Regions from separate parts of the Janthinobacterium sp. JC611 genome, predicted to be linked through region 4. Evidence: predicted binding sites of a transcription regulator. Region 4 holds the regulator's gene; each other region holds the start of a gene.
What was found. The regulator LexA, encoded in region 4, represses DNA repair genes until DNA is damaged. The targets are predictions, from matches to a motif close to ACTGTATNNNNATACAGT.
Positions count from the first base shown of each region.

Region 1: the regulator LexA is predicted to act here: its motif matches at 1,212-1,229, upstream of imuA (translesion DNA synthesis-associated protein ImuA).
Region 2: the regulator LexA is predicted to act here: its motif matches at 1,847-1,864, upstream of recA (recombinase RecA).
Region 3: the regulator LexA is predicted to act here: its motif matches at 1,138-1,155, upstream of J0O65_RS27105 (putative DNA modification/repair radical SAM protein).

Region 1 covers NZ_JAFLJN010000039.1:5,941-8,835, forward strand. Annotated here, with positions in the region: gene J0O65_RS23750 (Y-family DNA polymerase) at 1-498, opposite strand, end outside; gene imuA (translesion DNA synthesis-associated protein ImuA) at 431-1,120, opposite strand; gene J0O65_RS23760 (hypothetical protein) at 2,513-2,665, opposite strand.
Region 2 covers NZ_JAFLJN010000001.1:218,224-221,118, reverse strand. Annotated here, with positions in the region: gene J0O65_RS00995 (sensor histidine kinase) at 1-982, opposite strand, end outside; gene J0O65_RS00990 (response regulator) at 979-1,713, opposite strand; gene recA (recombinase RecA) at 1,955-2,895, shown strand, end outside.
Region 3 covers NZ_JAFLJN010000085.1:72,494-75,388, reverse strand. Annotated here, with positions in the region: gene J0O65_RS27105 (putative DNA modification/repair radical SAM protein) at 1-1,122, opposite strand, end outside; gene modA (molybdate ABC transporter substrate-binding protein) at 1,263-2,021, shown strand; gene modB (molybdate ABC transporter permease subunit) at 2,037-2,708, shown strand; gene J0O65_RS27090 (sulfate/molybdate ABC transporter ATP-binding protein) at 2,726-2,895, shown strand, end outside.
Region 4 covers NZ_JAFLJN010000081.1:272,254-275,148, forward strand. Annotated here, with positions in the region: gene J0O65_RS26630 (cystathionine gamma-synthase family protein) at 1-724, shown strand, start outside; gene lexA (transcriptional repressor LexA) at 794-1,429, opposite strand; gene rpsF (30S ribosomal protein S6) at 1,705-2,091, shown strand; gene priB (primosomal replication protein N) at 2,112-2,411, shown strand; gene rpsR (30S ribosomal protein S18) at 2,437-2,727, shown strand; gene rplI (50S ribosomal protein L9) at 2,755-2,895, shown strand, end outside.

The sequences.
Region 1 (2,895 bases), on a different contig from region 4:
CAGAGAGCGCATGTGCACGGTGCGCCGCAGAATGATCTGGCGTTTGGCCGGTTGCCAGCGTGACAGCAGCCAGGCCCCCATGGCCGTCGGCGCCGTGCCGAGTTGCGCCGTCACCCCAAGCGCTTGTAGGGCAGCGCGAACGCGTCGGCCGATGGCAGCGCGTCCGTTGAACAGTCGAAGGCTGGCGGTCACGTCCAGCAGCAGGCTGAAGTCGCCGGCATGCGCCACTTCCGGGGTGAACTGGAGGAGGGCGAGCGCGACGGCATTGCTCATGATCTGTTCGCGCTCAAGGCTGCGCTCCAGGATCACGGTATCCGGCGAGACGGCCGCCACGCCGCCAGGGCGCATGCCGATACGTACCCCTTCGGCATAGGCATGCTGCGAGACCGCAATGATGCGGCCTTTCTCGACCACCGCATAGGGCCCCGGTTCACACCAGCGCGGCCTGATGCATTCGAGAGGCAACAGTGGGAGGTGTACGCTGAACCAGAACCGCATTTTGATCGTCCAAAAATCGTTGACGTGCCGGCATGTCAGCCAGTGGGATAAAGAGTGGCGCCTCATGATGTGGGCCACGCCGTTTAATGATGTGAGTGGAAATGCCACCTGCGGCGGGGCGCAAAGCCAGGCGCAATGGCGCCGGTGAGGCATCGGCCGCAGCGCTCATCGGCCGGACCAGCCAGAAGAACGTTTCGGTTGTCTGCGCCGCCAGATTGAGGCGCCGCAATGCTTCGTCGCGGATATTCGTTTGCCACAACAATACCGCACCGCAACTGCCATTGCGCAGGATCTGCTCGGTGGACCAGAGAGCATCGGCGGTGCTGGGCGCACGTATCCAGAGCAGGTTTGGGCAGCTCAGGTCCATGAATTTGCAGGCGGCGGAGTTGGGCAAGTACGGCGGCTGCACCAGGGCGATCCGGCGATGTTGCGACAGTTGTGCCAGCATTGGCCGCAATAAGTGCATTTCCCCGATACCTGCTTGCTGAACTAGCAACTCCGTGAAGGTCGATAGTGGCCAACCGTTGCCAGGAAGCTCACGATCCAAGATGCTATGACCGGTAGTAACCGTGCTGGCTGTACCTCGACTGAGTTCACTTGCCCGCCAGACGTCACGCAGCATGGGGCTGTTAACCAATGCGGTAGAGCTGGTGCGTTGAAGGGAAGGTGAAAGCATGGCGTCTGGCTAGAGGTTGTTGATCGTTCTCAAAACTACTGTACATAAACACAGTATATGCTGAGGGCGTCAAAAACTGCAAGGTCCATGAATTTCTTGAATTGTTAAAACTAACAGTTGCGATGGCACGAAGGAGCCTAGATGGCCCGCCGATGTCCAAGCAGCTTTTTCTTGAGCGCGCGAGTCTCTCTGCAGGGCAGGGGCAGCCAGACCCGATCTCGCCGTTGGATCTGGCAGCTACGAGATAGCACACTTAGAGGCCGAGAGGACACCCAGGTCCCAGACACGATCCATCGGTTTTTCTTTTTCAAGAACCGTGGATCAGGACTGTCTACACTAGCTGTGGCGATTCAAATGATGTATGAAGAGATGCTGCCGGGTGACGAGATACTATTGACGCTACCGGGCGGCAAGGGCCTGTTGCTACCGTATAAATATTCCCGCGCTGAAAATCGCGGTCTTACAGTCCGTTTATAATGTAGCGGAAATGTAGGCGATGCAGTAGCAGCGAACCCGTTGCCAAGTAAACCATGTTTTCTGATATGTCAACGCGCTGCTCGTCATCAAGCACCAATCGTCGGTCACTTATAGCACGCAGAAGCAGGCGCTTCACTGAGGACTCGATGGGATATAGCATCCTTCGCCGTCCGTTATTGCGAGGAAAGACCATCTAGTGGTTGCGTTTCCGTGGGATTTACCTCAGCGGCCATACTTGGCGCGTCTGTCCGCAAGGTCCTGTAGCTTTTCAAAGATTAGCGGAAGATCAATAATCGAGTATCTACGCTCACGCTTTGTCCAAATCGTGCCAGCTGGCCCTTCTACCTCAACTTCGACATAGTCTAAACCAAGCACCTTTGCAGCGTTGCCAGCATTAGTAGCGTGTAGCGCTAAGCCGCGCTCATTTTTAAAGCGTGCAACTATTTCTGTAGCACTTAAGCATTCTTCCCCAGGCGCTATATTTCGCATCATTTGTCCTGTCGGCGCTTTTGCGCGTAAAAGTACATTTCGACTTCCGGCACCGGCCGGATCTGGCGCCCCAATTAGGGCAAACAAGGTTGGCCTGGCACGAGTAAAGTTGATCGGAACGTCACGCCAGATTGGACTATTTCCTGACTGGCCGCACAGGCCAGCTCATATCCAGTGTGCTTCCATCAACTTCCGTGCTTCCATCATCTTCCGCTTCTTAATATTCAAGCTTTAGCTAAACACTGACTATGAGTATCATGTTTCTTTACCTTGCTCGCCACAAAGAAGATGAAAACGTCCAACCCACTTATACGATCAGACGGAGATACTGGCCTAGAAGTTCGCGCCAGTGCTTACCCTTACACTCAGTGGTTACGCTTCCCAATCAGCCTGTGGTGAAGGGAGCAGGTCAAGGGCCTGCGTCCATCTTTCTGCGGCTTGGGTGAATTCGCCTTGATCTGCCAGGTCATTCCCCATTTCTGATAGCAAATCGATCTGCTTGCTTACATTGGAAGGTAAGTCCATTCAGTTTCCCATTCGCTGGTGTTCAAACGCCCGGTCCAAGTCATCGAGTTCATAATACGGAACCTCTTGGAGAAAGCTAGGTTGCGGCATCTTCTTTATGCGCCGTATCAGTAAATCGCAGTTCGTACCATTTACTGTCGCTTGCAAGAAACTCGGGCTGTCCAGTCAAAGCATCATCGCGTAGGAGATTCACAGAGGTATTCTTTATGCAGCACATAGCCTACGCTGTA
Region 2 (2,895 bases), on a different contig from region 4:
GGTTGACCAGGCGCGTGGCCGCTTCCGAACTTTTCGCCAGTTGCAGCAGCGAGCGGTGGATCTCGTCGTTGTCGGTCTGGCGCAGGGCCAGCTCCGATTGCATGCGCATGCCGGCCAGCGGCGTTTTCATCTGGTGCGCGGCGTCGGCGATGAAGCGTTTCTGCATGTCGATCGACAGCGACAGCCGCGCCAGCATCTCGTTGAGCGAACCGACCAGCGGCGTGATTTCCTCGGGCACCTGGCCCGATTCGATGGGACTCAGATCGTCGGGCGGGCGGGCGCGTATGCGCTCCTGCAATTGCGCCAGCGGCGACAGGCCGCGCGCCAGGGCAAACCAGACCAGGGCCAGGATCACGGGCAGGATGATGAACTGCGGCAAAATCACGCCCTTGATGATTTCATTCGCCAGCTGGGCGCGTTTTTCCAGCGTCTCGGCCACTTGCACCAGCGCGCGGCTGGGCTCATCGTCGTTGCCGGAAGGCGTGTCGAGATAGCTGAACGCCACGCGCACGGGCGTGCCATGGATGGTGTCGTTGCGAAACAGCACCATGCCGCTGCGGTATTTGTCCGGGTCCTGCGGCGGCGGCAAGTCGCGGTCGCCGTCCAGGTATTCGCCGCGCGGCCCCACCACCAGGTAATACAGGGTGTCGATATCGTCGCCGCGCAGGAAGTCGCGGCCGCTATTCTTGCCGTTCTTTTCCGGCGCGCGGCGCAGCATGGCGCCGTCGGCCTGCTTGACCTGCTGCGTGAGCACCGTCACGCTGTCTTCCAGCGCATGGTCGAACGGCTGATTGGCGATGCCCTTGGCCACCAGGTAGGTGATGGCGATGCTCATCGGCCACAGCAGCAGCAGGGGCGCCAGCATCCAGTCGAGGATTTCGCCGAACAGCGAATGCTCGATGGTGTCATCCTGTTCCGTGGTGGGCGGCTCGAACCAGTCGTCGTCGTCCGCCTCGTCCGCTGGCGCCTCGCGCGCCTTCACTTGCTGGCGGGTCCGCTGGCCGGGCTTGCCGACTCGCCCGCTTCGGCGTTCAGGCGCGCCGCTTCCGAGTATTTTTCCAGGCAATAGCCGAGGCCGCGCACGGTGGCGATGCGCACGCCGCCCACTTCGATCTTCTTGCGCAGGCGGTGCACATATACTTCGATGGCGTTGTTCGACACTTCTTCACCCCATTCGCACAGGTGGTCGACCAGCTGCTCCTTCGACACGAGGCGACCGGTGCGGCCCAGCAGGATTTCCAGCAAGCCCAGTTCGCGCGCCGACAGGTCGAGCATCTGGTCGTGGATGTAGGCGCTGCGCCCCACCTGGTCGTAGCTGAGGGGGCCGTGCTTGATGATGGTGGCGCCGCCGCCGGCGCCGCGGCGCGTCAGGGCGCGCACTCTTGCCTCCAGTTCCGACAGGGCGAACGGCTTGGCCATATAATCATCGGCACCCAGGTCGAGGCCATTCACGCGTTGTTCGATGGAATCGGCGGCCGTCAGGATCAGCACGGGCAGCAGCGAGGCGCGCGCGCGCAGGCGGCGCAGCACTTCCAGGCCGGACATCTTCGGCAGGCCCAGGTCGAGGATCAGCAGGTCGAATTCCTGGGTGGACAGGGCCGTATCGGCTTCCTGCCCCGTCTTGACGTAGTCGATCGCATAACCGGACTGGCGCAGCGAGCGGGTCAGGCCATCGGCCAGCACGCTGTCATCTTCGGCAAGTAAAATACGCATGGTGCACTTCCTATGCTTGCGGCGGTAGAAGCTTGTATTGTGTTTCATTTCCCGCAAGGTGGCGAGTTTTTGTGAAAAACCAGGCTTGTATTGATCTGTTTCAAAACAAATCCACGTTCCGCTTGCATTGATCACTGTTTTTTTATACAGTACTGTCTGTATAAAGAATTTAACCCACTGGCGCTATCGCAGTCTGCAGGATCCCAGTGAATCCGCAACTGTAGAACGGCTGAAAGAACATATGGACGATAAAAAAGCTGTAGTACCCGCATCGGAAAAAGCCAAGGCGCTCGCCGCCGCACTGGCGCAGATCGAGAAGCAGTTTGGCAAAGGTTCGGTCATGCGCATGGATTCCAGCGCCCCGATCGAAGAAGTGCAAGTCGTATCGACCGGTTCGCTCGGCCTCGATATCGCGCTGGGCGTGGGCGGCTTGCCGCGCGGCCGCGTGGTGGAAATCTACGGTCCGGAATCGTCGGGTAAAACCACGCTGACCCTGCAAACCATCGCCGAAATGCAAAAACTGGGCGGCACCTGCGCCTTTATCGATGCCGAGCATGCGCTCGACGTCGGTTACGCGCAAAAGCTGGGCGTGAACCTGCATGAATTGCTGATCTCGCAGCCGGACACGGGCGAGCAGGCGCTGGAAATTTGCGACGCCCTCGTGCGTTCGGGCAGCGTCGACCTCGTCGTCATCGACTCCGTGGCCGCGCTGACGCCACGCGCCGAGATCGAAGGCGATATGGGCGATTCCCTGCCAGGCCTGCAAGCGCGCCTGATGTCGCAAGCCTTGCGCAAGCTGACCGGTTCCATCAACCGCACCAATACCCTGGTCATCTTCATCAACCAGATCCGCATGAAGATCGGCGTGATGTTCGGCAGCCCGGAAACGACCACGGGCGGCAACGCGCTGAAATTCTACGCCTCCGTGCGCCTGGACATCCGCCGCACCGGCTCGATCAAGTCCGGCGATGAAGTGATCGGCAATGAAACCAAGGTCAAGGTCGTCAAGAACAAGATCGCGCCACCGTTCAAGGAAGCGCACTTCGACATCCTGTACGGCGCCGGCACCTCGCGCGAAGGCGAAATCCTGGACCTGGGCTCGGATGCCAAGATCGTGGAAAAATCCGGTTCGTGGTACAGCTACAACGGCGAACGCATCGGCCAGGGCAAGGACAACGCCCG
Region 3 (2,895 bases), on a different contig from region 4:
GATGATGAAGGGGGCGATTTTCTTCATGCTGCAGCGCAGGCGCGACAGGTCGGCGTAGCGCACCTGCCGCAGCCGGCGCAGGTCGACGATGCGCTGCGCGTTGCGCAGGCCGATGCCGGGCACGCGGGCGATCATGTGCTGCGCGGCGCGGTTCAAGTCCAGCGGAAAATGTTCGCGGTGCGCCAGCGCCCAGGCCAGCTTGGGATCGATATCGAGCGCCAGGTTGCCGCCGCTGGCGGGCAGCAGCTCGCTGGCCTGGAAACCATAGCTACGCAGCAAGAAATCGGCCTGGTACAGCCGGTGTTCGCGCAGCATCGGCGGCGGCGCCAGCGGCACGCTTGTCGGGCTGTCTGGAATCGGGCTGAAGGCCGAGTAGTACACGCGCTTGAGCTTGTAGCTGCCATACAGGGTCTCGGCCGTGGAGAGGATCTGCCGGTCGTCGCTGGCGTCGGCACCGACGATCATCTGCGTGCTTTGACCGGCAGGCGCGAAGCGGGGCGACTTCGGCTCCTCGGCCTTTTCATCGAGCTTGCGGCGGATGGCGCCCATCGCCAGTTTAATCGTGTGCACGCTCTTTTCCGGCGCCAGTTTCTGCACGCTGTCCTGCGTCGGCAGTTCGATATTCACGCTGAGCCTGTCGGCATAACGGCCCGCCTGCGCGATCAGGGCCGGGTCGGCGTCGGGGATGGTTTTCAGGTGGATGTAGCCGCGGAACTGGTGTACTTCGCGCAACTCGCGCGCCACCTGCACCAGCTGCTCCATCGTGTAGTCGGCCGACCGGATGATGCCGGAACTGAGGAACAGGCCGTCGATGTAGTTGCGCAGGTAAAAGTCGGCCGTCAGCTTGACCACTTCGGCCACGCTAAACCGCGCGCGCGGCACGTTCGAGCTGCGCCGGTTGACGCAGTACTGGCAGTCGTACAGGCAGTAATTGGTCAGCAGGACTTTCAGCAGCGAGACGCAGCGCCCGTCCGGCGTGTAGCTGTGGCAGATGCCCATGCCCGAGGTGGCGCCAAAGCCGTCCTTGCCGATGGAGTCGCGTTTGGGCGCGCCGCTGCTGGCGCAGGAAGCGTCGTACTTGGCCGCGTCGGCCAGGATTTCCAGCTTGTCCGTCAATTCCATGGCTCACCCCGATATACTGTGTTTATATACAGTATATCAGGGAATGCGCCTTGCGCCGTCTTGACTTGCGCGATGGCAGAACGCTATATATCAGTGTATATTACGGTCCTTGTTCACCGTTCACTTACAAGGATACGATCATGCGCCTCACCTCCCTTGCCAAGCTCCTCGGCACCGCCCTGCTGGCCACCGCCGCCACCTCCGCCGTTGCCGGCGAAGTGGTGGTGTCGGCCGCGGCCAGCCTGACGAACGCGTTCAAGGATGCGGCGCAGGGCTACGAGGCGCAGTATCCGGGCAGCAAGGTGTCCCTGAACTTCGCCGCCTCGGGCGTGCTGCTGCAGCAGATCGTCAAGGGCGCGCCCGTGGACGTGTTTGCCTCGGCCGACCAGGAAACCATGGATGCGGCGCAACAGCAGGGCCTCGTGCTGCCGGCCGACCGCCAGGACTTCGTCGGCAACAGCCTGGTGCTGATCGTGCCGCATGACAGCAAGCTGGGCATCAAGAGCCTGGCCGACCTGGCGCACAAGGGCGTGACCCGCGTGGCCATCGCCAACCCGGCCAGCGTGCCCGTCGGCCGTTACTCCGAAGGCGCGCTGAAGAAGGCCAAGCTGTGGGACGCCGTGCAGCCGAAAGCCATCGGCACGCAGAACGTGCGCCAGTCGCTCGACTACGTGGCGCGCGGCGAAGTCGATGCGGGCTTCGTCTACGCCACCGACGCGGCCATCATGAAAGACAAGGTCAACGTGGTGCTGGACGTGCCTTTGGCCTCCCCCGTGCTGTACCCGATCGCCACCATCAAGGGCAGCGGCAACGCGGCCGAAGCGAAGCGCTTCGTCAGCTACCTGCAGACGGCGCCGGCGCAAGCCATCCTCGCCAAATACGGTTTTAAAAAACCATAACGCAACCGCGCCCGCATGGATATCGTCTGGACCGCGCTGGCCCTGTCGCTGAAAGTGGCGGCATGGGCCACGTCGCTCAATTTGCTGCTCGGCATCGGTACGGGCTATCTGCTGGCGCGCACGCGCTTTCCCGGACGCGAGCTGCTCGACGCCCTCTTGACCCTGCCGATGGTGATGCCGCCCACCGTGCTCGGCTATTACCTGCTGGTGCTGCTGGGCCGGCGCGGCACCCTGGGCATCTGGCTGCAAGACAACTTCGGCATCAACCTCATCTTTACGTGGCAGGGCGCCGTGATCGCTTCCACCGTGGTGGCCTTTCCCCTCGTCTTCAAGCCGGCGCGCGCCGCCTTCGAGGCTGTCGACGGCCAGCTGGAGCAGGCCGCCCGCGTGCTGGGCATCTCGGAGCTGGCGATCTTTTTCCGCGTCACGTTACCGCTGGCGTGGCGCGGCATCCTGGCCGGCGTGCTGCTGGGATTCGTGCGCGCGCTGGGCGAGTTTGGCGCCACCCTGATGGTGGCCGGCAGCATCCCCGGCAAGACGCAGACCCTGTCGGTGGCCGTGTATGAAGCCGTACAGGCGGGCCAGGACGACGTGGCCAATACGCTGGTGCTGATCACCTCCTTGGTCTGCATCGTGGTGCTGCTGTCGGCGGGCCGCCTGGCGCCCGGGCGCATCGCGCACAAATGAGGTCCATGATGATGCCCATGCAACTCGACCTCGACATCCGCGCCACCTTGCGCTCCGGCAAACGCCGTTTCGACCTGCAGGTGCAATGCACCTCCGGCAGCCAGCGCATCGCCATGTATGGCCCGTCCGGGGCCGGCAAGAGCATGACCCTGAAAGCCATTGCCGGGCTCTTCACCCCGGACGCAGG
Region 4 (2,895 bases):
GTGCCGCGAGAAGGGCATCCTGTACATCGTCGACAATACGATGACGACGCCCTATTTGTTCCGCCCGAAAGCCGTGGGCGCGGGCCTGGTGGTGAATGCCTTGACGAAATCCATCGGCGGCCACGGCAATGCGCTGGGCGGCAGCTTGACGGACACGGGCGTATTCGACTGGACGCGGTATCCGAACATCTTTGAAAACTACAAGAAGGCGGCACCTTCGCAGTGGGGCATCGCGCAAATCCGCGCCAAGGGCTTGCGCGACTTCGGCGCCTCGCTGGGGCCGGAAGCGGCGCACCATATCGCCGTCGGCGCGGAAACCATGGCCTTGCGCATGGACCGCACCTGCTCGAACGCCCTGGCGCTGGCCACCATGCTGGCCGCCGACCCGAGAGTGGCCGCCGTGCACTACCCGGGCCTGGCGTCGCATCCGCAGCACGCGCTGGCGACGGAGTTGTTCCGCAGCTATGGTTCGCTGTTCAGCTTTGAGTTGAAGGATGGCATCGACTGCTTCGATTTCCTCAACCGCCTCAATTTAGCGATTCCCGCCAGCAACCTGGGCGACACGCGCACCCTGGTCATCCCCGTCGCTCACACGATTTTCTACGAGATGGGGGCCGAGCGCCGCGCCAGCATGGGCATCGCCGAATCGCTGATCCGCGTCTCCGTCGGCATCGAGGATGAAGCCGATTTGCTCGAGGATTTCAAAAACGCGCTGGATGCCTAAACAGCCGCGCGCCATGTGAAAAGGGCCGCGACAGTCATGCTGTCGCGGCCCTTTTTTATGGACGGTAATTTAATGCCAGCTGCGCATCAGGCCGACAGCCAGTCCTTCCAGGGCGAACTCGTCTTCCGGCGATACGGTGATCACCTTGAAGTCGGGGTTTTCCGGCAGCAGTTCGATGACGGAACCCGTTTTCTTGTAGCGCTTGACGGTGACTTCGTCGCCGATGCGGGCCACGACGATCTGGCCATTCTTGGCGCTGTCGACCTTCTTGACGGCCAATAAGTCGCCATCCATGATGCCGGCGTCGCGCATGGACCAGCCGCGCACCTTCAGCAGGAAGTCGGGCTTGGCCGAGAACAGGGCCGGGTCCACGTTGTAGCTCGCTTCCAGGTTTTCCTGCGCCAGGATGGGGGAGCCGGCCGCGACTCTGCCGATCAGGGGCAGCGACATCAGCAGGGCTGCCGGCACTGTCGATGGCGCCGCCTCGGCGGCCGCGCCGATCAGGCGGATGCCGCGCGAGGTGCCAGGCGAAATCTCGATCGCGCCCTTGCGGGCCAGGGCCTGCAAATGCTCTTCGGCCGCATTGGCCGATTTGAAACCCAGTTCATTGGCGATTTCGGCACGGGTGGGGGGGAAGCCCGTGTTTTCAATCGCGTCCTTGATCAGGTTCAGGATTTGTTCTTGTCGTGCTGTCAGCTTGATCATGAGCGGTGGGTGCATACTGAAATGCTGTCTATATGAACAGTCTGTATTTTTGTACAGTATCGCCCACTATGCAAGGGGATTTCCGTGTTTTCGGCGAATTTCGCAAGAAATACTTGTCCGCGGGAGGAAAGCAGGGCGGCGCACGGGCTTTTCGGACCATGGTGGAAGGAATGATTGAAACGTTTGCAAAAGGCGGTTATAATCTTCGGCTGACCTTCCCACACCCGTCTTGACGCCGGGGTGGGCGATTATCAATCCGACCTGAAGGAGTTTGCATGCGTCATTATGAAATAGTCTTTATCGTCCATCCGGACCAAAGCGAGCAAGTGCCCGCGATGATCGAACGCTACAAAGCCAGCGTAACCACCCGCGGCGGTTCGGTTCACCGCGTGGAAGATTGGGGCCGCCGTCAAATGGCTTACTCGATCCAAAAGCTGCCTAAAGCACACTACATCTGCCTGAACATCGAATGCGACAACGAGACCCTGGTCGAGTTGGAAACAGCATTCAAATTCAATGATGCCGTGTTGCGTCACCTGACCGTTAAAATGAAGAAAGCTGAAACAGCTCCTTCGCCGATGATGAAATCGGTACAACGCGAAGACGCGGCCAAAAGCCACCGCACCGAAGCACCAGCAGCCGCTCCAGCCGCAGCCGCTTAATTCTTGACCAGGATCGTGCGCTGAACCAGCTACAAGTGACCGCTATTATTGCCGAGCGCGAAATATTGCGCTATACCCCGGCAGGGCTGCCGATTGTGAATGCAGTATTGCAGCACAGTTCGCAGCAGATGGAAGCAGGGATTGCCCGTTTGACCGAGTTTGAAGTTGCCGCGCTAGCCGCTGGCGAAATCTCAGGCCGGTTCAGCCAGGCAAGCTTGGGCGGGGTCTATCAGTTCACGGGTTTCCTGGCCAGAAAAAGCCGCAACAGCAAGAGTTTGGTGTTTCACATCATTGATTTTAGTGCAGTCATTCCCGACTAGCGCATTTTAGATACAGGAGCCTGACATGGCATTCGGTAAAAAGTTCGACAAAAATAAGCTCAAGCTTAAAGAAAAACGCAAACAGCAAAACCCATTGTTCAAACGTAAGAAGTTCTGCCGCTTCACCGCAGCGCACGTTGAGCAAGTCGACTACAAAGACGTCGACACGCTGAAAGACTTCGTCCAGGAAAACGGCAAGATCATGCCAGCACGCCTGACCGGTACCAAAGCGCACTACCAGCGCCAAGTCGACACCGCAATCAAGCGCGCTCGCTTCCTCGCGCTGCTGCCATACACCGATCTGCACCACGCTTAATCGGTCAGATATTCCTGGAGAAGAACTATGCAAATCATTCTGTTAGAAAAAGTTGTAAACGTCGGCAACCTCGGCGAAGTCGTCAAAGTCAAGGACGGTTACGCACGTAACTTCCTGATCCCGCAACGCCTGGCACGTCGTGCCACGGCAACCGCTGTGGCTGAATTC